One region of the Chryseobacillus diguaensis genome, then DNA from elsewhere that is predicted to be linked to it. Evidence: riboswitches for the same ligand, from Rfam matches in the RefSeq annotation. Region 1 holds a riboswitch; each other region holds the start of a gene.
The links. A riboswitch is a leader RNA that binds a small molecule or an ion and turns the genes downstream of it on or off. The one in region 1 is predicted to bind S-adenosylmethionine.
Positions count from the first base shown of each region.

Region 2: another riboswitch for S-adenosylmethionine. It lies ahead of ACOT8F_RS04190 (bifunctional homocysteine S-methyltransferase/methylenetetrahydrofolate reductase); the one in region 1 lies ahead of mtnW (2,3-diketo-5-methylthiopentyl-1-phosphate enolase).
Region 3: another riboswitch for S-adenosylmethionine. It lies ahead of ACOT8F_RS10735 (O-acetylhomoserine aminocarboxypropyltransferase/cysteine synthase family protein); the one in region 1 lies ahead of mtnW (2,3-diketo-5-methylthiopentyl-1-phosphate enolase).

Region 1 covers NZ_JBMKNV010000013.1:52,807-60,769, forward strand. The annotation lists gene ACOT8F_RS17210 (Spo0E family sporulation regulatory protein-aspartic acid phosphatase) at 196-459, opposite strand; gene ACOT8F_RS17215 (YkvA family protein) at 773-1,183, shown strand; gene cbpA (cyclic di-AMP binding protein CbpA) at 1,385-2,035, opposite strand; partial or broken gene fosB (metallothiol transferase FosB) at 2,174-2,596, shown strand; gene ACOT8F_RS17230 (1,2-dihydroxy-3-keto-5-methylthiopentene dioxygenase) at 2,722-3,255, opposite strand; gene ACOT8F_RS17235 (methylthioribulose 1-phosphate dehydratase) at 3,465-4,094, opposite strand; gene ACOT8F_RS17240 (2-hydroxy-3-keto-5-methylthiopentenyl-1-phosphate phosphatase) at 4,091-4,747, opposite strand; gene mtnW (2,3-diketo-5-methylthiopentyl-1-phosphate enolase) at 4,744-5,988, opposite strand; SAM riboswitch class I at 6,079-6,184, opposite strand; gene ACOT8F_RS17250 (pyridoxal phosphate-dependent aminotransferase) at 6,487-7,659, opposite strand; partial or broken gene ACOT8F_RS17255 (carbon-nitrogen family hydrolase) at 7,766-7,963, shown strand, end outside.
Region 2 covers NZ_JBMKNV010000002.1:283,780-291,742, forward strand. The annotation lists gene metH (methionine synthase) at 1-2,897, opposite strand, end outside; gene ACOT8F_RS04190 (bifunctional homocysteine S-methyltransferase/methylenetetrahydrofolate reductase) at 2,890-4,740, opposite strand; SAM riboswitch class I at 4,891-5,108, opposite strand; gene ACOT8F_RS04195 (hypothetical protein) at 5,270-5,668, shown strand; gene ACOT8F_RS04200 (DUF2252 family protein) at 5,829-6,269, shown strand; partial or broken gene ACOT8F_RS04205 (DUF2252 family protein) at 6,286-7,218, shown strand; gene ACOT8F_RS04210 (YajQ family cyclic di-GMP-binding protein) at 7,516-7,963, opposite strand, start outside.
Region 3 covers NZ_JBMKNV010000005.1:226,260-234,222, reverse strand. The annotation lists gene ACOT8F_RS10780 (acyl-CoA dehydrogenase FadE) at 1-1,435, shown strand, start outside; gene ACOT8F_RS10775 (arsenate reductase family protein) at 1,622-1,978, shown strand; gene gcvH (glycine cleavage system protein GcvH) at 2,038-2,421, shown strand; gene ACOT8F_RS10765 (YusG family protein) at 2,467-2,721, shown strand; gene ACOT8F_RS10760 (toprim domain-containing protein) at 3,001-3,348, shown strand; gene ACOT8F_RS10755 (thioredoxin family protein) at 3,393-3,692, shown strand; partial or broken gene ACOT8F_RS10750 (GTP cyclohydrolase, FolE2/MptA family) at 4,147-4,251, shown strand; partial or broken gene ACOT8F_RS10745 (IS1595 family transposase) at 4,449-4,562, opposite strand; gene ACOT8F_RS10740 (SCP2 sterol-binding domain-containing protein) at 4,880-5,206, shown strand; SAM riboswitch class I at 5,279-5,381, shown strand; gene ACOT8F_RS10735 (O-acetylhomoserine aminocarboxypropyltransferase/cysteine synthase family protein) at 5,526-6,842, shown strand; SAM riboswitch class I at 6,955-7,064, shown strand; gene ACOT8F_RS10730 (methionine ABC transporter ATP-binding protein) at 7,166-7,963, shown strand, end outside.

The DNA of each region.
Region 1 (7,963 bases):
AAATGAAATTGTCGGAATTTAGGGAATGAAAAAAAGGCATAAAAATCCTTTTTATATTTAGAGGGAAAAAAAATTAGAAGAGGGCTATTTATCATTTTTCCTTAAAGAAGGCTGTAATTAATGCTTTAAAAACCGCCTATCATCTGGGAATAATCAGGGTTTTTTAATTAGGAGGTATTTGTGAAGAAAATCTATTTATTTTTCAGCGGTTTGATAAACAACTGGTTCTTGAAATGTCAAAGATTTCATTTTTGTCACAAAAACTCGAAAAGGCCCGTTTGTTTTATTTTTTTCTTCAAGCTCAATCTGCTGATATTTATTTAATAGCATATCCAGCTGCTGGCTGTATTTCACTACTTCACCACTCGTATAGCCATTGAGTTCTGCTGCATTGATCATAAGCTTTCGTTTTTCGGCAATCCTTTTCATTAATTCGTCCTTTTGAATTGAATCAGCCATTTTGTATCCCTCCATGTAAATATGGTATAAATTTAATACAGAATGCCCTGTAATTGAAACAAGATAGCAGCTTTGTTTTGTAAAAAGCATCAAGTAGAGTAAAAAATAGTTTATTAAAAGGGCACTTGTGCATTATTACAGATTCCAATAAAATTGTAAATAGAATAGAATCAATAATTCCCAAAAAATAAATATTTTGTATATTTACTCCTATTTCCTTTTCAGATCTTTTTCCCATTCATTTACAAGTTTAAACATTTTTATATAGGATAAATAAATAAAAAACATATTTTTTGGTTTATGAGGTGAGAGCATGTTCAATCGGATACTAAAAAAATATGCCCCTAGGGCGAAAGCTTATCTTAATGATAAGAAAAAAACAGAAGGTCTTTTAAAGAATGCTGCTGTAAAAGCAAGCAAAAACAGGGGTTCTCTCAAATCTGTATGGCAAAGGCTTACCCTGCTGGCAGAAGCTTTGAAGGCTTGGAAAACAGGAGAATATCCTCATTTCCCAAGGAAATCTCTCATAATGATTGTTATTGCTATACTTTATTTTGTTACCCCTCTCGACTTTATCCCGGATTTTATCTTCGGATTCGGAATTTTGGATGATGCAGCAGTTATAGCCTTTGTCGTTAAACAGATCGGCAAAGACCTAAATGATTTTGAAAAATGGAAAGAACAGAGGGATCGTACGATTGACCATACAGAAGTGGAAAAATAACTAACGCAAATAAAAAAGCCTGTTTGTGTAAAGATTTGTTGCTATTCGTATGGGTTTATAACACGGATATAGATTGGATTCGCGGCATCTTTTCTTTAAATTTGGAGATATAGCTTTGTTCTAAATTCACTTAAGTGAAAAAAACAAAGTTTATGAATAGAGCCATAAAAAAATAGCACTTTTACAGTGCTATTTTTTTATTTACTTTGCAGAAGCTGTTTCTTTCTGGGTCACATCATCTACAAAAGTGACGCGGAAGTCTTTTTCTTCAAGCTTGCTGATAATTTTTTGAAGCTTTTTTTTCGATAATTCGTGGGAAAGGTTTACCACAATTCTTCTTAGATAGTCTCCATTGTCCAAAGTCAGCATTCCTTCAATGTTAACGTCCTTCACTGTCGAAACCAGTTCTTTAATAGCTCCCTTGTGTTCTTTTGTAGCAACAGTCAGCAAATAACCGCCTGTTTTCATTCCGAATGAGTCTTCCAATACGTCCATAATGTTTGCATGAGTCATAATACCCGAAAATTCTCCATTTTCATTTAAAACACCTAGAAAAGGAAGTCTTCTGATTGTCATAAAAATTTTTATAAAAGAATCATTCTCATTCACAAAACTCTCTTTTTCGGTAACAAGAGGGTCTATTGAATCATCATCCTTGCCTTCCTGCTCAAAATAATATTCTAAAACATGTACTTTATAAATAAGTCCTTCAAACTTTCTTCCCTCGTCACTAAGGACAGGAATACATCGATAGCCTGTTTCTTTTAAAAGCATATATGCTTCCTTCAGGGTACTGTTAAGTTCACAGTACTTTACTGCCTCTTTTTTCACATAGTTATATCGGATTTTCATCGGAATCCTCCTTTTATCATAAGGGATTGTAAAGAATTTACCACAGCCTTCACAAAAGAGTAAAGAAAATTTTTATTTTTCTGTATTTTTATCGTTTTTTACATTACTTTAATAATAAATGCAAAAAGGAGACTATTTATGAAAATTAACTCGATTAATCATTTAACGTTTTCAGTATCTAATTTGGCTCATTCAATAGCGTTTTACAGAAAAGTATTAGGTGCTAAACTGCTTGTGGAGGGAAAATCAACTGCCTATTTTGATTTAAACGGTTTGTAGATTGCCTTGAACGAAGAAAAAGAAATACCAAGGAAGGAGATTTATGAGTCATACACCCATATTGCTTTTTCCATTGCTAAAGAGGATGTTCAAAGCTGGAAAAAGAAATTGGATGAATTGAAAGTATTCATTATTCCCGGCCGAAAAAGGAATGAAAAGGATTTAGCATCCATTTATTTTTCTGACCCAGATGGACATAAATTTGAACTGCATACAGGTACATTGGAGGATCGCATGAAATTTTATACAGAAGAAAAAAAACATATGACTTTTTACGGATAGACGAACCACAATACTATTCGTTTACAACGGAAAAAGGATTGAATGAAAAACAAAAAACAGCTTTTCTCCGCTGAATAACACAGAGAAAGGCTGATGCTTGCCAGTCAATCCTTTTTTTATCGTATTCAGGCTTTTATTTCATCCTTTTCATATATGGGTACCCATCCTTCAGCAGTGACAAATATTCTGATTGCTACCACCTTGCGATCCTCCTGAAGAGTGAAATAGTGGCGAATGTTTTCAGGAACAGAAATCAGGTCACCAGGATTCAATTCGACATCAAAAAAGGGACCATCTTCACCTTGAATAACAAACACGCCGTGTCCGCTTACGATAAAACGCACTTCATCATCTGTATGATGGTGTTCCTGTTGAAAGTTTTTCAGCAGCTGTTCAAGATTTGGGGTACTTTCTGATAAGGAAATGATATCCTGTGCTTTGTATCCTCTTCGCTCAGAAATATCAGCAATTTCATTTTTAAAAACAGCCAGGATCTCTGCTTTATCTTCATCTGTTAATGAATAGTTCTCTTTCAGCCGTTCAGGAAGCTTTGTAACATCCCAGTTTTCATAAATGACATTTTCTTTTTCAAGAAAAGCTGCTACTTCCTCTTGATTCTCAATTCTCTTTTGTGAATGTTTAAAATAAATCGTTGCCATTTTGTGTTCCTCCTTTAATATTAAATCTTTCTGTTTATTTAATAGGCTCTTTTCTTAAACTTTTCATCCATTTAAATGGAATATAGAGCAAGAATACAGTTGCAAATTTTTCAGAAAAGATGCCACGAAACTAATCTTTATGAGTGTTCTAAAACTATACGAATAGAAATAATCTTTGCGAAAACTGCCATTTATTAAAATCTATGTGTCTAACTGTAAACTGATTTTAGATTAAGATTTAGCAATTTCAGTTGATAGCTGAATAAAAATTCAAAAGCTTCCAAATATTTTTTAGCCTCGAAAGCATTTTTCCCCCATACTGTAATGCCGTGATTCCGGATTAATATAGCCCCAGTGTCCTCGCTTACATATCTCGAGAAGGTTTCAGCAAGATGAGGTATGTCCGCATAATTTGGAATGATGGGCACTGTGACACTGGCATTCTCTTCCCATTTTCCGAGGGCTTTTATGATTTCCTGCCCTTGAAAAGTCACTTCCCCCGCATCGCCATAAACCTCGGAAATCACATTGTTATCTACTGTATGAACATGGAGACTGCACCCGGCATTTGTCTTTTCATAAATTTCGACATGCAAAAGCGTTTCAGCTGAAGGCTTTAAACCATTTGAATGAATTGCCCTGCCCTTCGCATCCACGAGAAGGAAGTCTTCATCGGTTTCTTTCCGCTTATCCTTGCCGCTCGCCGTTACTAAAAAAGTGACAGGATGATCCTCTACTTTAATAGCTAAATTCCCGCTTGTTCCAGGAAACCAGTCTCTTACTGCCAATTCTCTTTTCACATCGGCAAGCTCTTTCCAACGCTCTTCAAGAAGACTCATGAAAGCACCCTCCTCTTCTCCAGAATATCCATAACGTCGAAAAAGTCAGTAAATGATTCATGCCTAAGGGAAAGCTCACGGCAATTGTCCAGCAAATAATCTCTGGCAATGACAAAATCAGAGAGTTTAGCGGCCTCAAGATCCGTTACAGAATCACCAATCACAATAATTTCATTGTTTTTTTCTGTCAGCTGCCTAATGATAGATGGTTTGCAGCAACCGCAATCATTTTGGCAATTTGAGTCACAGCTGTGAGGCCAGAGAATTTCGATTGTCTCCCCTTCAAAGCTTGCAGAGTTGCAATAGATTAAATCCTCCTGAATGATACCTTTAAGAATTGGCTTCACAAAAAAATCAATGCCGCCGCTCACTATGTATAGCGGAAATCCATTTTCTTTTGCATAATGGACAAATTCTTTAAAGCCCTCCCGAATGGACGCTGTGGAAAGGACAAATTCGATGATGCTATTCTTTTCAGAGCTTGAGAGAAGGGAAAAAATTTTCCCTACTCCTTCGCGAACTGAAACCTCACGGGATAGAACTGTGTTTTTTATGTTTTCCCAGCCAGTCGGCTGAAAGTGTTTCATAATTTGAATAATGTTATCATTTTCTGTTATCGTTCCGTCAAAGTCACAAAATAAAACAGGCTTCAATCCCTTTTCACCTCCTCAGCTCCCCATAAGTCGATCGCTGCCTGAAGGTTTCGGTTTTCTTCCGCTTTTTCATGAAGAGAAATTCCTTCAAGCATCCCATCAATAGCAGCTCTAAAAGCATTTGCCCCGCCTACAGCTCCATACGGATGTCCGTGGATGCCTCCTCCTGCATTGATAATCGATTCGTTCCCGAAATCATGGATCAATAAAGGGACAAGACCCGGATGAATTCCTGCAGATGGAACAGGAAAAATTTGTTTTATAGCCCGCTGAACAGTACATTCCTCTGCAATTTCAAGTGCTGAAGCTTTTTCTAAAGCAACACTTCCGTAAGGAGAAGGGAATAATGAGAAATCGGCTCCGGCATAACGAACCAGTTTTCCAAGCAAAAGAGAGTGGGAAAAGCCATAAAATTTCGATGATGTTAAAGCACCGCTGACAGCTGGGTGCGCCATGATTGGAATCATTATTTCTTCATCTTCAGAAAGACTATGAAGAACATCAAGGCCATAGGAAAATACGTTCAGCAATAGGGCACTTGCCCCTAGCTCTACAGCTCTATTTGCTTTATCCCGAAGTTCAGCAGTCCTTCCTGTCAAATTGACAGCATAGAGTTTCTTTTTGCCCGTTTCTTCAAATACTTGCTGAATGACTTTTTTGCCGGCAATGATTCTTTTCTCAAACGGCGTTTCTGGATTTTCAAAAAGAATTTCATCATCTTTTACAAGATCTGCACCGCCTGTCAGCTGATCTCTCAGCTGTGTTTCAAGAAAATCGATATCCCTTCCGATCACACCTTTGAAAATACTCATCAGCAAAGGCCTGTTGTGAACGCCAAGAATTTCCCTAATCCCTTCAATGCCAAACTTTGCTCCTTTAAAGTCACTGACAGATTCTACAGGAAATTCAAGATCTACTAGCTTTACTTCCCCGTCAAGAGACAGTTTTCCGAAAACCGTTGTAAGAATGGCAGGAATGTCCTGACTGAAATTTAAGGATGGATAAGCAATTTTAACTAAAGCTCTTTTCGTTTTTTGTCCCAAATAACGGCTTGCCTGTTCATCCTCTTCAAGCGCGGTTACTTCAAGTACTTTTCCTTTGTGTTTTTCCAGCTGGATTTTTTCCAGCTGCGGCAGATCAGTCCAAGATCCAATTGTAAGTCCAAGTGCGATTCCTTCTGCCTTTTTATAAAACTCACCCTTTGCATCATGTAAAAGATAAGTTGCAATCCATTCGCTCAATGTGTAAAACCTGCCTTCCTAAAAGCTTTTAAACGCCAAAAATCCCCTTCTTCGCCAGGAAGAAGAGGATGTTTGAAAGTTTCACAAATCTTCCTATCTCCCAGCGTCTGCTGCAAGAATTAGCACCGTGCTTAACCATGTTAAGTCGGTTGCCGGGCTTCATCGGGCTAGTCCCTCCACCTGCTCTTGATAAGAATCGTTATTCAATTATATCGTAAGTCATGAATTTTCCGAAAAAAGAAAATAGTTAAATTCAATTGGATTATGCCAAGATTTTATTTTACTGTCAACCTATTTTTTAAAATTTTAGCTCTGTTAAATTTGTCTGTTGATTGCAGCTAGCAGGCGTACGCTTTCCGCGGGCGGTTTTGAAGCCTCCTGTCGCTGCGCTCCTGCGGGGTCTCCCTTCACTCGCACTCCCGCATTAGTCTCCCGTATCCGTTCCAATCAACAGGTGCTCAAAAATTAACACTATTCATTAACATTGTATAAATTATTTTAAAACAAATTGAGCCTACCGATTCGTTCTGCTGCTTCTCTAATTCGGTGTTCTTCTGTCAGCAGGCCAATTCTGATATACCCCTCTCCAAATTGGCCAAAGCCTGATCCCGGTGCTACTGCTACATGTGTTTTATCTAACAAATAATCAGCAAATTGAACAGACGTGTATCCAGATGGCACAGGCAGCCAGGCGAAAAATGACCCTGGAGGAGCTTGAAATTTCCACCCGATTGCTTGGAAGGACTCTACAAGAGCTTTTCTTCTTGATTCATACATCGCTACAAGCTCTTTCACGCAATCCTGAGATTCCGTTAATGCCGCAGCGGCAGCTGATTGCACGGCTCCAAATAAGCTGACGTACAAATGATCCTGAAAAAGATTGATTGCCTCTATTACCGACTTGTTGCCGATCGCAAAACCGGCACGCCATCCTGCCATATTATATGTTTTGGAAAGGGTGTATATCTCAATTCCGTTATCTTTTGCCCCTTCGGTCTGTAAAAAGCTGACTGGTTTATGACCGTCATACCCGATAGCTCCATATGCAAAATCATGAACTATACAGAGGCTGTGTTCTTCTGCAAATTGGACCGTTTCTTCAAAAAATTCTCTAGATGCCGTTGCACCAGTAGGATTGTTCGGGTAATTTAAAAACATCAGCTTAGCTTTTTTTAAAACATCCTGATGGATCGATTTATAGTCCGGAAGAAACTGATTTTCTTCTAATAGCGGCATGAATGCCATTGAAGCTCCTGCAATTTCAACACCGGACCAGTAATCAGGATAGCCCGGATCTGGCACCATTGCGATATCTCCATAATTAAGCAGGCATTGAGGTATTTCAACAAGGCCAGCTTTTCCTCCAAATAAAACAGCTACTTCAGTTTCAGGATTAATCTCTACATCGTATTCCCTAAGATAAAAATCAGCAACAGCTTTCTTTAGTTCGCTTTTCCCTCGAAATGGAGAATATTTGTGGTTGTTTGGGTCTTCAGCAGCTATTTTTAACCTCTCAACGATATGAGAGGGTGTTGGCTGATCAGGATTCCCCTGTCCGAGATTAATGACATCATAGCCCTCCTTTAGCGCTTGTCCCACTTTCTTAACAAGTGCTGCAAAGAATTGGGATGGCAGGCGTTTTAAAAGCTCAGATTGTTCAAAGGATTTCATTTCATAACACCTTCTCAAAAAATTCTTGAAATTCTAATCACAAATCTTATAGTGTAATTAAGAGTCTGTAAAGAAAAATTTTTCTGAAAATGGCGTCATAAATGAAATGAATCCTTACATATCCTGTATTCAGCTAGATATAAAAATTTGGTGAACCTGAATTCAATTAAAGGCAGGCTGCTGAAAAAATCAGTATTGCCTGCAGCAAGATCCCTAAACCTGATATTATTGTCCTTCCAGAACTTTGGACGACTGGCTATGATTTAACACGGCTTGAAGAAACAGCTGATGCAGAGGGTGCAAA
Region 2 (7,963 bases), on a different contig from region 1:
GAAAGAATATGCAGCTTTTCGCCTTCGCTATAGGCCGGGAAAAATTGATAAGCTGCTGCAGGCTGGAACCATTTGTTTTCTTTTCCATCCCTAATCAATTCCAAAATTAGTTCATAAAGAGCAGTTGCCTTCTCATCTTTTTGTTCAATCATTTTGTAGATTTTCCCTTTCAGCCCGAGATGATGGCCTAAAAGCATCTGCAGATTTAAATAGGGAAGAATGTGATCCAGTTCAATATTTTTAATAAGATGACGATCGCAATCCTCTGGTATATAAACTGGAGCTTCTTTTATTATTGAACGCCTTTCCAGCAGTTCTGCTACAGCAGCTGATCCGCTGGTGATGATTCGTTCATCTGTCCTGACAGGTTTTCGGACAAACTGGGAAGGATCCTGGCGAAGCCGGTTGGCCAGTGACAAGCCATCCATTGCATCCTTCGCATAAAGGACAGACCCTTTGTACTCAGGAGCAATTTTATTATCCGTAAATTTCCTTGAAAGGGCAGCGCCGCCTACCATGATCGGAACGGATATTTCAGATTGTGTTAAATCCTGTGCAGTCAGCACCATTTGCTGTGCTGATTTGACAAGCAGGCCAGATAATCCGATAACATCCGGTTTTTCCCGTCTGACAGCTTCGATGATCACCTGCGGTGTAACCTTGATGCCAAGGTCCACAACATTGTAGCCATTATTGCTCAGAATGATTTCGACCAGATTCTTGCCGATGTCATGGACATCACCCTTAACAGTAGCGAGCAGAATTTTGCCTTTGCCCCTGTCATCCTTCTTTTCCATATGCGGCTCAAGATGGGATACAGCTGTTTTCATCACTTCTGCACTTTGAAGCACCTCTGCCACAATCAGCTGATTGGCATTAAAAAGGGTCCCAACCTCGGCCATGCCTTCCATTAATGGCCCGTTTATTATCTCAAGGGGATCGGAATAGATGGATAAAGCAATATCAAGATCCTCGATCAGCCCTTGCTTTGTTCCTTCTACGACATAAAGAGCAAGCCTCTCTTCAAGAGTCAGATTTTGAACTGGAATTTTATTTTCTTTTTTCTTTTCCCGGTAAAAGTTTGTAAAATCGGCAAGTGTTTGATCGTCCGTTTTAAAAAGCAAATCGTCGGCCATGGTAATTTCGTCCTCAGGAATACTTGCATAGCGCTCAAGCTTTTCTGTATTTACAATGGCGTAATCGAGGCCAGCTTTTGTACAGTGATACAAATAGACAGCATTTAAAATTTCCCTTCCGACAGGCGGGAGCCCAAATGAAACATTGCTGACGCCTAAAATTGTTAAACAGCGGGGAAGGCGCTTTTTAATCAGTTTGATCCCTTTAATTGTTTCATTTGCAGAACCAATATATTGCTGATCGCCTGTTCCCACAGGGAAGACAAGCGGGTCAAAAATGATATCAGAGGGATCGAAGCCGTGTTTATTTACAAGCAGATCGTGTGAACGTATCGCTATTTCGAGCTTTTTTTCCGCTGTTAAAGCCATCCCGGTTTCATCGATTGTACCTACGACAAGCGCAGCTCCGTACTTTTTAGCAAGTGGCACAACAGCTTCAAATCGTTCTTCTCCATCTTCAAGATTAATGGAATTGATAATGGCTTTTCCTTGCGAATGCTTCAAGGCTTTCTCTATTACTTTTTCATCTGTTGAATCAATAACAAGCGGTGCTTTAATCTTTTTCGCCACTTCAACGATAAAAGCTTCCATATTAGCCTGTTCGTCACTGTCGGGATCAGCAAGACAAATATCAATGACATGGGCTCCGTTTTTTACTTGAAGACGGGCGATTTCGGCAGCTTCTTCAAATTTACTCTCGGCGATCAGGCGCTTGAACTTTCTTGAACCGATTACGTTTGTTCTTTCCCCGACAAATAGCGGTCTCATCGTGTCATCGTATAAGAGCGGTTCGATCCCGGAAACAGTGTGATTCTTGTGTTCAGAAGCAGGTTTTCTTGGAGGCAGGCCATCTACAGCATCAGCGAGCGCCTTTATATGAGCTGGTGTGGTACCGCAGCAGCCGCCAACAACATTGAGCCATCCCTTTTCTGCAAAGCCTCTCATTTTTAAAGCAAGTGACTGTGCTGATTCATGGTAATTGCCTTCTTCGTCGGGCAGGCCAGCGTTAGGGTAACAGCTGACAGCAGTACTGGAAAGATCGGATAAGGAACGGATATGGTCTGTCATAAATTCAGGGCCTGTCGCACAGTTTAGTCCGACACAGATAGGCTTCATGTGCTCTAGTGAAATATAGAATGACTCGATAGATTGTCCGGCAAGTGTCGTTCCCATTGGCTCAATCGTTCCTGAAATCATTAGCGGCAGCTCTTTGCTTGTATTTTCAAAAGCCTGTTTGATTCCGATATAACCGGCCTTCACATTCAGCATGTCCTGGCTCGTTTCTAGAAGGAGAAGATCGGCACCGCCGTCAATGAGGCCTCTTGCTTGTTCTTCATAGCACTCAATTAGCTGATCAAAAGTAGCTCCCCCTGTAACAGAAAGCGTCTTAGTCGTCGGTCCCATTGAACCTGCAACAAACCGCGGCCATTCAGGTGTTGAAATGGCATCAGCTGCTTTTCTTGCAAGTTCCGCAGCTTTTACATTCAGTTCATAAGCTAAATGACCAAGATCATATTCATCAAGCACAATACTCGTGGCACCGAAGGTATTGGTTTCTATAATATCCGCTTTCGCCTGCAAATAGGTTTCATGGATACGCAAAATTGTGTCAGGAGAAGTGATATTCAGGTACTCGTTGCATCCCTCATATTCTTCTCCGCCAAAATCTACTGCTGTAAGGTTTGCATTTTGGATCATCGTGCCCATCGCTCCGTCAAGAACGAGTATTTTCTTTTTTAACTGCTCATGGATGTTAGACATTCAAAAACTTCCTTTCCGAACGAAGCCTTTCCTTTTCGGCAATGTAGTTGCTAAGTTCAACTGTCAGATTGTATTGCAAAAATGGTGTGATTAAATAAATGCCGTTAAATAACTCGAATGCAGCATCAATCAGAGAACGGGCTATAGCCAGACCTTCCTGGTTTGCCTGGATTTTGTCATTTCCCGCAAGCCGCATTTTTTCCCTGATGGAATCAGAAAGCTTCATACCTGGAATTTCATGATGAATAAATTCGGCATTCCGGCTGCTTGTTAATGGCATGATGCCTATATAAATCGGAGCATTAAGATTTCTTGTCGCTTCGTATACCTCCTGAATCTGTTCAATAGAAAAGAGAGGCTGCGAAATAAAGTAATCGGCTCCGCAAGAAATTTTCTTATCAAGTCTTTCAACAGCCTTATCCAAATGGCGGACATTCGGGTTAAAAGCAGCCCCGACTGAAAAATTTGTTTTTTCTCCAAGAGGCTTTCCTGAATAGGAAACGCCTTTATTAAATTGTTTAATCAGGCTGATCAGATCAAAAGCAGACAAGTCATATACGGAAGTTGCACCTGGAAAATCACCGATTTTAGAAGGATCGCCTGTTACGGCAAGAACATCTGTTAGGCCAAGTGTATGGAGTCCCATTAAATGGGATTGCAATCCAATCAGGTTTCTGTCCCTGCAGGTGATATGAACAAGAGAACGTGCTCCAAGCTTTTCTTTAATAATGGAACCTGCTGCCGCATTGCTGATCCTTGGCGAAGCGAGGGAGTTGTCAGCAAGGGTGATGGCATCGATTCCTGTACTTTGCAGAGCTTTGGCCCCTTCAAGAAATTTGGAAAGACCAAGTGTTTTAGGCGGATCAAGCTCTACAATGACAGAGCGCCGGGTTTTCACCAGTTCTTCAAGCGGCGGAGCCATTCTTGTTTCGCTGCCCTGAACATTTACTGTTTCTGTCCGGTAGCGGATCTTTTTTTTCAAAACAGGTGAGAGGTTTGATACAGCTCTTGCCATTGCTGCTATGTGTCTTGGTGTTGTTCCGCAGCACCCTCCTATTAAACGCGCACCCTGGTCTCTCAGCTTGATGGCACTTTCTGCAAAGTAGCTTTCATCAGATTCATAGACCAGTCTTCCGTCGACTAAACCGGGAAGACTTCCGTTTGGATAAACAGAAAGGAAGGCCTTTTTCGGAAGAGGAACCTCTTCGAGCGAACGGATCATATGATGAGGACCGAGGCGGCAATTCAGCCCCACAACATCTGCCCCGATTTCTTCGAGTATTTCAAGTCCTTCTCCAAGCGGTGTACCGTCCTGCAGCACTCCTGTTTCATGTAGTGAAACGTTTGTAATAATTGGAAGAGCCGTTTCTTTTCGGGCAATTTCTGTAACGGCCTTTAATTCTTCAAAATCATAGTAGGTTTCTAATAATAGACCGTCAATTCCTTCGTTTAGAAGAATGTAAAGCTGCTCGCGGAAATTTCGTTTAAGCTCTTCAAGAGAATGAGAGCTTTTTTTAAAGGTACGGACTCCGCCAATCGTGCCCATTACATATACACTTTCTCCAGCCGCTTTTTTAGCATGCTGGACTGCTTTACTATTAATTTGGCGGATATCATCCTCTAGTCCATAGTGTGAGAGTTTAATATAGTTTGCTCCATATGTGTTCGTTTGAATAACATTTGCACCGGCTTCAATATAAGCCTGATGTATGCCTGTAATCTGTTCAGGTTTAGAAAGATTTAATTCCTCAAAACATCGGTCAACGCCATAAGAATACAACAAGGTTCCCATAGCACCATCACCTATTAAAATTTGTTTATTGAGATCTGAAAGAAATCCCATGCTGCTTTATCCCCCATTTCAAAAGTAAACTTCCTGATTTCGCCTGCAAAAGAGTGGTTTAGGTCAAGTCTTTGAATTACAAGTCTCGTAAAATGGTTTCTAAACAAAAAAGCCTTCTTATTAAGAAGAAGACTTGGATGTGCGCGCTTCTTCTTATCTATCAAGCAATAATGCCTGCTGGAATTAGCACCTTGGCACGCTGGATTCTAAAGACCTGCAATGAATGCAGAAACCGGACAAAAAGACCGAAAAACAAGCAGAATGCTTTTTTTGCCGTCTCTTGCCCGGTTTATAAACTCGTTTTCCAAACGTAAAAACCGGTTGCTGAAGCTTCATAGGGCCAGTCCCTCAGCTTCTCTTGATAAGAAAGTATTCAATTTATCCACCTTGCTTTAAAGACAGTGCTTTTTTCGTATTGTTTCTAATTTACCTAAAATTTCGAAAACATTCAAGGGGGTAAAAACTGAATTTTTTGGAATCAGAAGGATTCTATGATATTAAATGGAATATATTGGGTTAAAAGGGGCTGGTGATCATAAAAAAGATAATTGCTGCCATTCTGGTTATAGCCGCTGGTTTTTTTCTTTTTTATTCTCAAAGCTATGGTGAATTTCCGCTGAAAGAAAAACTGAAGCACGCAGACAGCCTGATCCTACGTGATTTAAGGAATGGCAGGGATACTAAAATAACAGATTCAAAACAAATACAGCAATTCTTAGATCATATCGAGAATGTACAAGTAAAAAAGGCTTTTAACCAAAGGGAAAATTACTCTGGAGGCTGGTCTTTTTCAGCCAAATATGGGAAGACAAGCATGGCTTTTGCAGATCGGAAAATCGACATTGACGGGACCGAATATGATGTAAAAGGAAAACTTCCCTATGATCAAATTTATCAGTTTATGAAAGAGCAGACGAATCATAAATAGAGCGGCTGGCCGCCTGAAGAGAACCATTCTCTCCAGGCTTTTTTATTTCACCAAAAGCCTTTTTCTCGATATTTATTTCAATCTTTACATAAGGTTCATGTTTTGGAAAAAAACGAACGGTATAGTTAGGGTTGACCAATTGAATAGAGGAGGAAACATCTTGAAATTGAAAACATCTTTATTAGCGCTCACCTTTGCCATTGTTCCTTTTTCTTTTGCCTCAGCAGCTGATAAGTCTTCCTCCCGTGAATCCTACTTGAAGACTGAGATCTCAAATGATAATTCGTATATTGCAGTTCCATCGCTTCGAGAAGAGAAATATTCAGCTATGGAAGAGTCGCCCTTTGCCTTTTATAGAGCAACCAATCCACTTTATTATCATGATTTAGCGAGCGGCGTTATACCGGTTCCCAGCTCATGGAAAACAGCTCCGAACATCCAAACATTCATTCAGGGAGATGCACACGCAGAAAACATCGGCTTTTTTGATAATGATAAAGGAGACGTCATTTTTGACCTGAATGATTATGATGAATCTTATAAAGGACCATTTTATTGGGATTTAATCCGGTTTTCACCCAGTATTTTTTTAATGGGATGATGAAGCAAAAAATCTCAGCTTGTCGGCTCAGGAGAAAGAGGACCTTGTATCATCTTTTTTAAGTACATACCAAGCAACGATTGAAAGCGTTAACGGAAACAACGGTGAAAATTCAACTCAGCTGGACGAAGGTTATTTAAAGAGCGGGTTCGTCCAGGATGAATTAAGGCACGCCAAGTCTTCTGACAGTCTTGCCAAGCTTTTGGACAAATGGACCATTTTATCGAACGGAAAGAGAATCTTTGATTTGTCCAATTCTGATCTGGCCTCAGCTGCTGCAGTGAAAAGCGAAATCATGAATAATTGGTCCTCATACGTTCAAAGTCTTGGCAGCTGGGCTCAATCAATGCCTGCTGGCTACTTTCAAATGAAAGATGTTGCTCAAAGACTTCACTCAGGTCTTGGCAGTCTTGGGACAGACAAATATTATATTCTGATTGAAGGGAAGACAGCTTCCCCTGACGATGACGTGATTCTGCAAATGAAGGAACAGCGACTTCCGTCGATGTTCAACGAGGGAAGCTTGTCCACTTCCCAGTATCAAGGGTGGTTCCCGTCTCATGCTGAACGTTCTGCAACGGCTGCAAAGGGGCTTGGCATCGAGACAGATAATCACCTTGGAACAATCGCATTCAATGGAAAATCATTCCGGGTTGAACGGATTTCACCTTACAAGGAAGGAATCAGTTCATCTGATTTCAGCAGCCTTTCTGATATGCAGGATTTTGTCAATTACTCTGCGACAGCTCTTGCTTTAGCTCATGCAAGATCTGACAAAGATTTTAATTCGGCCTATGTTTCATATAATTATGAGCAGGGATTTCTTGATGCACTAGCAGCATTGCCAAAGCTGAAAACCACCATTTTAACATTGGGTGAAAATTATGCTAATCAGGTAAAAGCTGATTATCAATTGTATTTGGATTTACGCAGAAATGGTGACCTGTAACAGCCATAAAAAAGCGGAACGATCAGATTTCTGATGTTCCGCCTTTCTATTGTCCAGCTCCAGCACCCAGCCCCTCTAGGTCGCTTCAGAAAATACTTCAAAGCCAAAGACCGGCTTTGCAGTATTTCCTCCAGCGCTTGTCGGGGCTGAACGGGTGCTTCCGCTTTTCTTATTGTCCAGCTCCAGCACCCAGCCCCTCTAGGTCGCTTCAGAAAATACTTCAAAGTTAAAGAACAACTTTGCAGTATTTTCCTCCAGCGCTTGTCGGGGCTGAACGGGTGCTTCCGCTTTTCTTTACTATCTGAAATTAATAAACTGCACATCAATGGATAGATCGGCCTGACGGATTGCCGCAATGATTTGCTGCAATTCATCTTTGCTTTTGCCGGTTACGCGGACTTGATCATCCTGAACTTGTGTTTTCACTTTTAGTCCGGTATTTTTAATAATCGTGTTTACTTTTTTGGCATTTTCTTTATCAATTCCCTGAACAAGCTTACCGCGCTGGCGAACCGTTCCTCCAGAAGCATTTTCGCTTTTTCCATATTGAATATTTTTTGTAGGGACGTTTCGCTTAATCAGCTTGCTGACTAATACATCCTTCAGCTGCTCCATTTTATAGTCATCATCCGAAATAAGTACCAGCTCTTCATTTTCAAGCTTGATGTCACTTTTGCTGCCCTTAAAATCATAGCGGGTTTTAATTTCTTTCATTGCCGTTGTAATCGCATTTGTTACTTCAGGA
Region 3 (7,963 bases), on a different contig from region 1:
GATAGGGTCACTTCCAATCGTTTTGTTCGGTAACGAAGACCAGAAGAAAAAATATCTTCCATATCTCGCTACTGGAGAAAAATTGGCTGCTTATGCCCTTACTGAACCAGGTTCAGGTTCTGACGCACTTGGTGCAAAAACAACAGCTAAATTGAATGCCGAAGGAACTCACTACATCCTAAATGGAGAAAAACAATGGATTACAAACTCAGCTTTTGCTGACGTATTCGTTGTATATGCAAAAGTTGACGGCGAGCATTTCTCAGCATTTATTGTAGAACGCGAATTCCCTGGCGTTTCAACAGGGCCTGAAGAAAAGAAAATGGGGATTAAAGGGTCTTCTACAAGGACATTAATCCTTGAAGATGCACAGGTTCCAAAAGAAAATCTTCTTGGCGAACTTGGAAAAGGCCATGTGATTGCATTCAACATTTTGAACATCGGCCGCTACAAATTGGCTGTTGGAACGATCGGCGGTTCAAAACGCATCATTGATGTTTCCGTCAATTATGCCAATCAGCGCCAGCAATTTAAAACACCTATCGCTAAATTCTCTCTTATTCAGGAAAAGCTCGCTAACATGGCTTCCAGACTGTATGCAATGGAAAGCTCTGTATACCGTACAGTTGGTTTATTTGAAAGCCGCATGAGCCTCTTATCAGAAGAAGAGGCAAAGGACGGCCGTGCAGTCGCAGCATCAATTGCAGAATACGCGATTGAATGCTCTTTAAATAAAGTGTTTGGATCTGAAACACTTGATTATATTGTGGATGAAGGCGTACAAATTCACGGAGGATATGGATTTATGCAGGAGTATGAAGTAGAAAGAGCTTACCGCGATTCCCGTATTAACCGTATTTTCGAAGGAACAAATGAAATTAACCGTTTGATTGTTCCCGGAACTTACCTGCGCAAAGCAATGAAGGGTGAGCTTCCATTGCTTCAAAAAGCACAGGCTCTGCAGGAAGAGCTAATGATGCTGATGCCTGAAGAAGTTGGCGAAGGTACACTTGAGCAAGAAAAATACTTGCTGAAAAATGCGAAAAAAATCGGTTTGATGATTATGGGCCTTGCTGCTCAGAAATATGGCGAAAAACTTCAGCAGGAACAAGAGATCCTTGTGAATATCGCTGACATTGTCAGTGCAGTATATGCAATGGAATCTGCAATCCTTCGAACTGAAAAAGCTATTTCAGTATCAGGAGAAGAAAAAAGCAAGCAAAAACTTCTTTATACACAAGTTTTCTGCCAGGAAGCATTTAACCAAATTGAAGGCCATGCGAAAGAATCCCTTGTAGCAATCGAAAATGGAGATACGCTTCGCATGATGATCTCAGCTCTAAGAAAATTCACACGTCACACTCCAATTAACGTGATTGCGAAGAAACGCGAGATTGCAGCGAAAATTAATGAAGCAAACCGTTATGTAAATTAATAAATTTGAACAAATCAGCCCATCCTATATGGATGGGCTGATTTGTTTTCATAGGAAATATCTCTTCATCATCAAAAAGTGAAGCTAGGAAAAGGAATGAAGAAACTTTCGGCACTTCCTGTTATGCTTGTACAGTTGATTGTGATAATATGTTGATATGGATTGTTGATTTCAGGTGGTGAATACATGAGCCTATCATTTTATTGGTATCCAAAATGCGGTACATGCCGAAAAGCCAAAAAGTGGCTAGAAGACCATAATAAGTCTGTAAATGAGATACATATTGTGGAGCATCCGCCTTCAAAAGAAGAATTGAAATCATTGCAGGAAAAAAGCGGTATTGAATTAAAAAAATTTTTTAATACAAGCGGCCAGAAATACCGTGAGCTTGGCTTAAAAGATAAGCTGCCTCATATGAAGGAAGAAGAGATGCGTGAGATTCTTGCATCAGACGGAATGCTTATTAAGCGTCCTATTACAACTGATGGAAAAAGCGTAACGGTTGGCTTCAAAGAAGAGCAATTTCAAGAAGTTTGGTTATAAAGGGAAGGTCATTGCTGCCTTTTCCATAAATACTAATGAGTAATCTGGAGGGAAATAAAATGAGTACACCAAAAGACTTGCGTTATTCTGAAGAACACGAATGGGTTAAAGTAGAAGGCGATAAAGTACGCGTTGGGATTACCGATTTTGCACAATCTGAATTAGGCGATATCGTATTTGTTGAACTTCCTTCAGTTGGAGACGAAATTAAAGCAGACGAGCCATTCGGCAGCGTCGAATCAGTTAAAACCGTTTCTGAGCTATATGCACCAATCAGCGGCAAGGTTGTTGAAATTAATGAAGACCTTGATGACAGCCCAGAATTCGTAAATGAGTCACCATATGAAAAAGCATGGATGATCGTGATCGAACCGAAAGATGCAACTGAAATTGAAAACCTGATGACTTCTGAGCAATATGAGGAAATGACAAAAGAAGCGTAATAAGCATGATGAATTCTTGACTTGGACAACCTACCAGTAAGGGGGGTGTTCAAGTTGGCTATAGAAAAACAGAGAGTAGAAATAACAAACCGTGTAACTGGAAAGTTTTCTGATGGACAATTTCATTTATATGCAAATGACGAACAAATCGGCCGCATGACATCTGGACCTGATGGGAGCAAATTTGAATTAAAAGAGGGCTATGAACACGATCAGAACCGCTTTTATCAAATGGCAGATATACCTTCAGGAACAACCCAGCAGTATGTTGACTGTGATGACGAAAACGGCTGGTGCTAAGCTTGACGGCAGTGGATTGTTCCACTGCTGTTTTGCGTTTTCTTCAAAAGGGCTTCTTACTTTCTTTATTGCTTATTAAACTTAAGTCCCAGTTAAAGCTAAATGTTGATTCTGTGCTGATTAAGGAGGGAAGGCGCGAGACTCCCGGACCGCCCGCTTAAGATGAGTGCCTGAAGCGGAAATCAGCAGTCAAGTTTAGCAGAACCAAACTTAAAAAATAAGGAAACACCCTTTGTTTAATGAATATAGTAAAGAAATACTCTTTTAACAGGTGATTATATGTCATTAGCTGAGCTGGAAAAAGTAATTATCGTCGAGGGTAAATCAGATAAAAGAAAACTCATGGATGTTATTAATGAAAATGTTGAAATTATTTGTACAAACGGAACCATTAGCCTAACAAAGCTTGATGAGTTAATTGATATTTATTTTAATAAAGATGTTTATGTACTCGTTGATTCGGACGAAGCAGGTGAAAAGCTGAGAAAGCAATTTAAAAGGGAATTCCCGAAGGCCTCTCATTTATATGTCGATAAAATGTACAGAGAAGTTGCTTCAGCACCAGAACAGCATATTGCTTCCATCCTGCTTGGCGCTAATATAGATGTGCAGGCAAAATTTTTATAAGATTGAATGCCATGCACAAATAAAGAGGTGTACCTTTCTTTAAAATGATTGACTTAACGAAACAGGAAATAACTTCTGCAATGACAGACAAAGACCGTTTTATCCTTTATTTGTATACCCCTTTTTGCGGAACATGCCAGCTTGCTAAGCGCATGCTGACTATAGTAGAAGAAACATTGCCTGATTTGGAGCTCTATTCAAGTAATTTGAATTATCTCCCTGAGCAAGCCGCAGCCTGGGAAATTGAAAGTGTTCCTTGTTTGTTAATTTTTCAAAATGGGAAGCCTACAGATAAGGTTTATGGGTTTCAGTCTGTAGAATACTTATATAATTTGCTCAAATAGAGAACGGTCCTTCTTAAGTGCCGTTTTTTTATTTTTAATCAATTGCGAAAAGCAATCAGAAAATAAATAGAACGAATTACATTCATGCTAGACCCTTTTCCGAAAATAGCGAGCCATATCATAAGTAAACCAACAGAAAATAAAAACATGCAGAAAATGATTAATAACATAATCGGCATCCCTATAAGAAAAAAAGTTGGATATTGATTAAAAATGTCGAAAATAGCAAATAAAAGATGGAAATAAGAAAATAAACCTGGAAATGCTCTCAAAAAAGGTCAGGAACTGAATCTTATGTACAAACCCACCTCTTGATTTTGAGTGTTTCTTTGAAAAGTAAAGAGATAAATGTATCCGCAAAACAATAGTGGAAATTAGCAAAAAAATCATCCCCCTGTTAAATAAAAATGTTCCTTAACACGAGTTAAAATCGAAGAAAGCCTCCTATTTTAAGGATCTATATGAAATCGAGTATATCAATGCATTCCGGGTGGAATGCAGAAATGAAGAGTCGATTCATCTTCACGATGCGTATGCAGAATTAACGATAGCTAAATAAATAATAAATAATACCAAAGAACATATAAAACTTTTCACAAAATGAATATTGTATTATTGTTAAATCGTAATGTTTACGATTTAGGGAGGTTTTATTGGATGAAGAAAATTCCCGTGACGGTTTTGAGTGGCTATTGAAATGAGAAACTAATGCAAGGTACCTTTGAATACCAAATTTTGTTAATCTAAGCGTATCATATGTAACATTAGTTGAGAATCCATCTCTACAATCCCTGAAAATGTGTTGAAGTCCATTTGTTTGAGAGCTGGTAACACTTTATGTCTCCAATAAAACAAAGTAACATAATAAAGTCTGCTGATTTACGAAGATGGAAACAATCAAATTGGTTTTTCAACGTTTTCTTTTCTTATATTTTTTGTAGCATTCTAAAAATTCGACATTATATTCTCGTATTTTTGCTTAACAGTTGTCATGTTTTACAACTTTCCACCATGCCTTTTATCACCGACATGAAACATCACAAATCTTCAGTAAACTTAACACGACATTCAGCAGAAATGACATATTTCCCGGAAAATAAATTCCCATGATGAAATTGTCGATGGAAAATAAAAGGAAATTCGAAATGTTTACGGAACTCCTTCATAAAAGGTAATGGAGGAATAGGATGGAACTGGGATTTACCGCTGAAAAAGTGTATGATCCTGCAAGACATGTGAAACCCTTATTAAGGAAATCACCTATCTATTTAAAGCTTTTAGCCAGTGATTCAGAAGACGTTATGTATGTTGAAATTAACCAGGCAGGTATACACCAAAAAAAGTTTGTTCCTGATGTAGATGTGATTTTGATCGGTATTGAAGAAGACTTAATGGATATTTTCAAAGGAGAAGTAAAGCTCCAGGATGGTGTTAATCATAAACGTGTTAAAGCTGAGGGAACGATTCACAATCTCCTCCGGCTGGAATCCATATTGTGGCTTTTAAAAAAATAGTGATCAAAAGAAAAACCGTTTTAGTTGAAATCTTTTTTAATTTGATTTAAAATTAAGAAAATTCAATCGTATTACTTATCAAGAGTGGCGGAGGGAATGGCCCGATGAAGCCCGGCAACCGGTCAATTGACACGGTGCTAATTCCAGCAGAGTGAAATGCTCTGACAGATAAGAAGGGTGAGCGGATGAAAGCCTCTTCTTTGAAGAGGTTTTTTGCATGAATCCGAATTTGTTTGCAGCATAATGTCCAATTTTTACAACTCGAGTGTGTTCAGAACAGCATGAAAATAAGCTTGAACAATGAGAAGGAGGAAGAAAAATGTCAGACAAACAATATCGCCAGGAAACAGTTGGAATTCATGGAGGATTGAATGCGGACCCGATAACAGGTGCGAGAGCTGTGCCCATTTATCAGTCTAATGCCTATTTATTTAACAATACAGATCATGCAGCCAATTTATTTGCTTTGCAGGAACAGGGTTATATTTATACACGAATTCATAATCCGACAGCAACAGTACTTGAGGAGAGAATAGCAGAACTTGAAGGAGGAATCGGGGCGCTTGCCGTTGCAAGCGGGATGGCGGCTATTACTCTTTCCATTTTGAATATTGCAGAAGCTGGTGATGAAGTAGTTGCGGCTTCTACTTTATATGGCGGAACCTATAATTTATTTGCAAACACCCTTCCGAAATATGGTATAAAAACGACCTTCGTCAATCCTTCAAACCCTGAAAATTTCCGCAGTGCTATTACGCCAAAAACAAAGGCTGTATTTGCAGAAACAATTGGAAATCCAAGTTTACTGGTTATTGATATTGAAGCTATAGCAGATATAGCTCATGAATCAAATATTCCGTTAATCGTGGATAACACATTTGGTACCCCTTATTTATGCAAGCCGATCGATTTTGGAGCGGACATTGTTGTCCACTCTGCAACGAAGTGGCTCTTAGGGAATGGAACAACACTTGGGGGAATTATTGTTGATGGCGGTAAATTTAATTGGAATTCTGAAAAGTTCCCTGGATTTGTCACACCTGATCCGAGCTATAACAACCTCGTATATGCTGAAGCACTTGGGGAGGCTGCTTACATAGCAAAAGCAAGGGTTCAGCTGCTTAGGGATTTAGGTCCAGCAATTAGCCCGTTCAATGCCTTTCAATTTACCCTTGGCCTTGAAACTCTGCATGTCAGAATGAAAGAACATATTGCCAATACGAAAAAAGTGGTTGCCTATTTAGAGGAACATCCAGGCGTTGACTGGGTGTTATATCCAGGTCTCGAAAATCATCCTTCAAAGCCGCTTGCAGACAAGTATTTGCCAAAAGGGGCCGGCGCTGTAGCGGTGTTTGGGATATCCGGCGGAAGAGAGGCAGGCAGCGAACTCATCAACAATGTCAAGCTATGGTCGCATGTTGCCAACGTAGGAGATGCGAAGAGCCTGATTATTCATCCTGCGAGCACAACTCATCAGCAGCTTGACCATGATGAGCTGATTCAATCAGGAGTGACGGAAGACCTCATTCGACTCTCTGTAGGGATTGAACACATTGATGATCTGCTTGAGGATTTAGAGCAGGCAATTGAGAAAGCGACAGGAAAAAAATCGGATTACCTTGTGCCTCAGGCATGACAAAACCTTCTGAAAAAACAATTCTAATAGTTGACGGAAGAAAATATCCGTGTTATAATCACCTTCGAACCTAATTAAGCGTATTAATGCGCTAATTGAATAAACGATTGTTCTCTTATCAAGAGAGGTGGAGGGACGTGCCCTATGAAACCCGGCAACCGTCAGTTAATCTGAAATGGTGCCAATTCACTCAAAGCAGCTGGCTGTTTTGAAAGATGAGAGAAAGGCGAAGACTCCTATTCAAGCCTTTCTGCTCATTTGTGCAGAAAGGCTTTTTCTGTTCCCAATCGTTTACTAATTTAAATGCTAAAGAAGGTGATTTAATGATTAAACTATCCGAAGTTTCAAAAACCTATTCTACAAAAACAGGGAATATTACAGCTGTTGACAATGTAAACATTCAAGTTGATAAAGGCGAGATATACGGCATTATTGGATACAGCGGTGCTGGAAAAAGTTCCTTGATCCGCCTGCTCAATGGCTTGGAAAAACCTACTGGCGGGACTGTTGAGGTTGCGGGGAAAAGGATGGATCAGATCGGAGAATCTGGATTAAGAAAAGCACGGCAGCAAATCAGTATGATCTTCCAGCATTTTAATCTCCTCTGGTCCAGAACCGTCAGTGAAAATATTGGGTTTCCTCTTGAAATTGCGGGAGTTCCAAAAGCTAAAAGGCTGCAGCGGGTGAAAGAATTAATTAATCTGGTTGGACTTGAAGGCAGAGAAAATGCCTACCCATCACAGCTAAGCGGAGGACAAAAACAGCGTGTCGGCATTGCGAGAGCGCTGGCCAACAATCCTCAGGTACTCCTTTGTGATGAGGCTACCTCAGCGCTGGATCCTCAAACAACAGATTCAATCTTAGATCTTTTGGTAGATATTAACAAAAGACTTGGCTTGACGATTGTTTTAATAACACATGAGATGCATGTAATCAGGAAAATCTGCCACAGGGTAGCGGTTATGGAAAACGGAAGAATTGTAGAAGAGGGTAAAGTGCTGCAGGTTTTCCAGCGTCCTGAACAGCCAATTACAAAGCGGTTCGTTCAGCAGATTACAGAGCCGGAAGATGCAAAAGAAACCATTGACCTATTGATCAAGCAATATCAGACAGGCAAAGTG